2 regions of the Oceanobacillus sp. FSL K6-0118 genome follow, and region 1 is predicted to be linked to the other one. Evidence: riboswitches for the same ligand, from Rfam matches in the RefSeq annotation. Region 1 holds a riboswitch; the other holds the start of a gene.
What was found. A riboswitch is a leader RNA that binds a small molecule or an ion and turns the genes downstream of it on or off. The one in region 1 is predicted to bind FMN.

Region 1 (2,403 bases):
AAAGAGGAAGCGGAAAAGGAAGTACAAATTGGTGATTTATGTGTATATAAAGTGAATCCCGAAATTTTAAAGGATCGTTATATTACAGGTAGGGGATTAGATAATCGGACTGGGTTATTTATCGTTGCAGAAGTATTAAAACGATTATCAGAAAAGGATATAAATGTCGGTGTTTATGCGGCAAGTACGGTAAATGAAGAAACGAATATGGGTGGTGCGTATTTTGCTGCTTCAGGAATTAATCCTACAATGGCCATTGCCTGTGATGTGACATTCGCAACCGATTACCCTGGGGTAAATAAAAATAAATATGGAGATGTAAGATTAGAGAAAGGTCCTGTTTTAGCTAAAGGTGCGCCGATTAACATTAAAATGAACAAATTATTAGAAAACGCCGCTAAAAAACTGGATATAAATGTTCAATACGAGTTAACGCCAAGAATGACTGGGACGGATGCTGATAAAATGAGATTTACCGGTAAGGGAGTTCCGATTGCATTAGTATCATTACCGTTACGTTATATGCATTCGCCTGTTGAAACAGCTAGTTTTATCGATATGGAACAGGAAATGGAGTTATTAGTAACGATGATTGAAAATATGACAGGAAAAGAGAGTCTTAATCCTTTGGAAGATTAGTAAATAACTCTTTTCAAATTAAAAAATAAGATGTATACTATACATAAATAATTTAATAATCGATTTCAATCTTCGGGGCAGGGTGTAATTCCCGACCGGCGGTAAATAGCTGTTCGCTATAAGTCCGCGACCCACAGTTTATTTAGATTGTGGTTGACCTGGTGGAAACCCAGGACCGACAGTTAAAGTCTGGATGAGAGAAGATGTCGAGCCTGATTAGGTACTTTTTTTGTACCATAATTTTGCTATACTTTTGTATATTAAACCCTAAAGCGCCCCAATTAGGCCTTTAGGGTTTTTATGTGTAAATATAGCATTTTTATCAGATTTAGGCTTCTCCTTCACGACAAGATAGAAATCGATCATATTGAAGGAGGATAACAAATGGGAAAATCAACTAAGCAATCATTAAGTTTAGTTAAATTAATTATTTTGGCATTATTAGGGACAATTTCATTAGTATTATTTTTCTTAAACTTTCCTTTGCCATTTCTACCACCTTACTTAAAAATAGATTTTAGCGAAGTTCCGGCTTTAATGGCGGGCCTAATTTTTTCTCCAGTCGCTGGTGTTATCGTCGTAGCAGTGAAGAACTTATTGTATCTTGCAGTTTCAGGTGCAGGTGATCCAATTGGAGTTGCGGCAAACTTTTTAGCAGGTCTTATGTTTGTTTTACCGGTATCCATTTTTTATCATCGATTTAAAAAAGGTGTGAAAAGTGTTGTTTCCGGACTAGTAACAGGAACAATCATTATGACAATTGGAATGAGTGTTCTAAATTACTTTATTGTTTTACCAGCGTATGGTTGGTTTATGGGTTGGGAAATGACACCAGAAGTAATTTGGTCCTCTGTTTTAATAGGGGTACTTCCATTTAATGCAATTAAAGGAATTATAGTGGGAATCTTATTCGTTCCTTTATTTATCAAGATGAAGAACTGGGTAGAACAACAACAAGCAAAATTTATATAAATAAAATTCACAGCTAGCCTCTAGGGGTTAGCTTTTTATGTAAATAAAAAAGAAGCAGCAAGTAAACTGCTTCTCCGTCCTTCATCTATTTTTTCTTTGAAACAATTCCTATTGTACATCTTGATATACATATTAAAGCATCTTCTTCGTCCGTTAGGCGTACTTCCCAAACGGCGGTTGTTTTACCACTGTGGATAGGTTTTCCTTTTGCGGTAACTATTCCCTCTCTTTTACTTTTAATATGATTGGCGTTAATCTCAATACCGAAGACATTACATTCATTGAGATCGACATTCATTGCTGCTCCCATACTTGCAACAGTTTCAGCGAGTGCGACAGATGCGCCACCGTGTAAAAAACCATATGGTTGACGAGTTCGTTTATCTACTGGCATAGTCATAATTATTTCATTTTTATCTAAAGAAACGATTTCAATCCCTAGATTTTCGATCAATGTATCATTTAATAAATCTTCCATCTCTATCCCCTTAAATAAAATGACTTATTAGTAATGATATACCTAAAAGTAATCCATATATCGTATTCGTTTTTCCAGTTTCCTTCATTGCTGGCATCATTTCTAGAGGTTCTGTTTTACCACGGAAATTTTTAATTACTTTAATCGCTATAGGTATGCTTGCAAATGTTATGATAGACCATAATGGTAATATATTAAAAATAATATAAACAGCAGTTAGAAGGTAAGCAATAAAAAATAAAAATGCCATAACCGTTATGGATTTTTCCCTACCTAAAAGAACTGGTATTGTCTTTCGTCCGCCTTTCTTATCT
Region 2 (2,403 bases), 1.7 Mb from region 1:
TCCTACGATTGTATTTACCATTTATTTCTCCCCTTTTCTTCTATATTTCCCTAAGAAATGATCATTTCTGTTTTCTTTCGATAAGCAATTAAGTCCGCTATCGTAATAAATTTCAAATCAAACCTTTTTGCCAACGTTTTTAAGTGAGGCATTCGAGCCATTGTTCCGTCTTCTTTAATAATTTCGCAAATAACCCCGGATGGAAAAGCTCCACTTAATTTCGCCAAATCCACAGCAGCCTCTGTATGACCTGGGCGTGTGAGAACACCACCATCTTTAGCAATGATGGGAAAAACATGTCCAGGTTTTTTAAAGTCCTCTTCTTTTACCCCCGCTTCCATTAATGCGCGAATCGTTAATGCTCGCTCATAAGCACTTATACCAGTTGTTGTTTTTATATGATCGATGGATATGGTAAAAGCTGTAACAAGTGGATCAGTGTTTTCTCTAGCCATTCGATACAAACCTAATTTTTTTGCCAATTTCTCTTCTATCGGTGTACATACAAGTCCTTTTCCATGGGTAATCATAAAATTGATGACTTCTGGTGTTATTCTGTCAGATAAAGCAACAAAGTCTCCTTCATTTTCTCGGTTTTCATCATCACTTACAATAATTGGTTTTCCTTTTTGCAAATCAGCTATAGCCTCTTCAATTGTATGCATTTTTTCACTCCTTTACATAAAGCCATTTTGTTGTAAAAAGTCTTTACTTATTCGATTTACTTTCTGCTCGCGATCATCGTTATGAAGCATTTTTTGAACATACTTTGCGAGCATATCACACTCAATATTTACAATATCTCCTTCTTCTTTTTCGCCAAGAATCGTTTCTTTTGCAGTATGTGGAATTAAGGAGATCGTAAAAATATTTTTTTGGATTCCAAATATAGTTAAACTAGTTCCATCCACCGTTATGGAACCCTTATGCAAGATGTATTTGGTTAAGTCGTTGGGAATTTCTATGTCGTAATAAATCGCATTTTGTTCTTTTTTCTTTTTAACTATTTTCCCTGTAGCATCAATATGTCCAGAGACAAAATGCCCGCCAAATCTTCCATTCGCTGCCATAGCCCGTTCTAAATTTACGGAAGATCCTTTTTTTAGACTGTTTAACGATGTTGCTTTTATCGTTTCTGGCATGGCATCGACTTCAAAATAATCAGATGTAAAATGAGTAACGGTTAAGCAAATACCGTTTACTGAGATGCTATCGCCTAACCCGACATCTTCAAGAATTTTACTCGAAGAAATAGTCATCGTTACAGCTTGATCAGAAACCTTTTGGATCTTTTTTACAGTTCCAATTTCCTCAATAATACCTGTGAACACAAATCTCCCTCCTTTTATTCCTTCATCAGGGGTATAAGATATTTAAATAAATGCAAAAAGCTCTCGACAGTAATACCATCGAGAGCTAAAAGGTTAGAATTTTAGTTAGCAAAATAAAGCATTTTTAACCTATACAAATACAGTATAGACCAAAATACGCCATTCTAAAATTCCTTCTCCCATCCAGACTTTAACTGTCGGTTCCGGATTCTCACCAGATCCACCGCTTGGTATCATAACCGCACGGGTCACGGACTTTGAAGCATTGCTTCATCACCGCCGGTAGGGAATTTCACCCTGCCCCGAAGGAATATATTCGTTATTAAATTCTATTTCATTGTAGCATAAGTTACCGTTCAATTCAAAATATTTTTTAATCCATCTTATTTAAATGCTCTACCATTGTTTCGTATGGCATAGCTCCTAGCGATTTATGCCGAATAATCCCTTTTGAATCAATCATATAAGTCGTAGGAATGGGATTGATTCGATATTTGCTTGAAACGGCCCCATCCCCATCTAGCCCAATGGTAAAGGTCATGCCAAATTCATCCACAAATTTTTGAACATGATCCCTTTTCATTTCTGTGTCTAATAAATTAACAGCTAAAACGACTACTTCATGTTTTTCATGAAATTTTTGCATGTCTGGCATTTCAACTTGACAAGGTGGACACCAAGTTGCCCAGAAATTAAGCATGACTGGTTTTCCTTTATAATCAGACAAGCTTACTTTTTCTCCATTTAACGTTTCTATTTCAAAATCAGGCGCTTTATTCCCTACTTCGATACCCTCTTTATTTTCCTCCGCCAATAATTGTTCCGTCATAAAAAAGGAAAAAAATATCCCTAATACGATAGGTATTAAATAGTTAAACTTCATGATTCATCCTCCGCTTAACATTATTTACTCTTATTGTTCCTGTGCATTACTAATTCATGCAAATAAAAAAGTGAAGTGAATGCTTTTAAGCTTTGCATTCACTTCACTTTTTTTCTAATCTTCATCTTTCACATCAATATCATCAGGAATAGGTTCATTTAGGTATTCCTGAATCATTAGTCGATATTT

Region 2: linked by a shared signal. The riboswitch ahead of ribE (riboflavin synthase) and the one ahead of MHI02_RS13825 (ECF transporter S component) in region 1 are both predicted to bind FMN.

What each region holds. Positions count from the first base shown of each region.
Region 1 is NZ_JBBOVR010000001.1:2,703,708-2,706,110, reverse strand. It holds gene MHI02_RS13830 (M20/M25/M40 family metallo-hydrolase) at 1-639, shown strand, start outside; FMN riboswitch at 704-848, shown strand; gene MHI02_RS13825 (ECF transporter S component) at 1,024-1,611, shown strand; gene MHI02_RS13820 (hotdog fold thioesterase) at 1,697-2,089, opposite strand; gene MHI02_RS13815 (1,4-dihydroxy-2-naphthoate polyprenyltransferase) at 2,100-2,403, opposite strand, start outside.
Region 2 is NZ_JBBOVR010000001.1:1,010,191-1,012,593, reverse strand. It holds gene ribH (6,7-dimethyl-8-ribityllumazine synthase) at 1-21, opposite strand, end outside; partial or broken gene ribB (3,4-dihydroxy-2-butanone-4-phosphate synthase) at 57-665, opposite strand; gene ribE (riboflavin synthase) at 678-1,331, opposite strand; FMN riboswitch at 1,499-1,645, opposite strand; gene MHI02_RS05295 (TlpA disulfide reductase family protein) at 1,705-2,214, opposite strand; gene MHI02_RS05290 (excisionase family DNA-binding protein) at 2,329-2,403, opposite strand, start outside.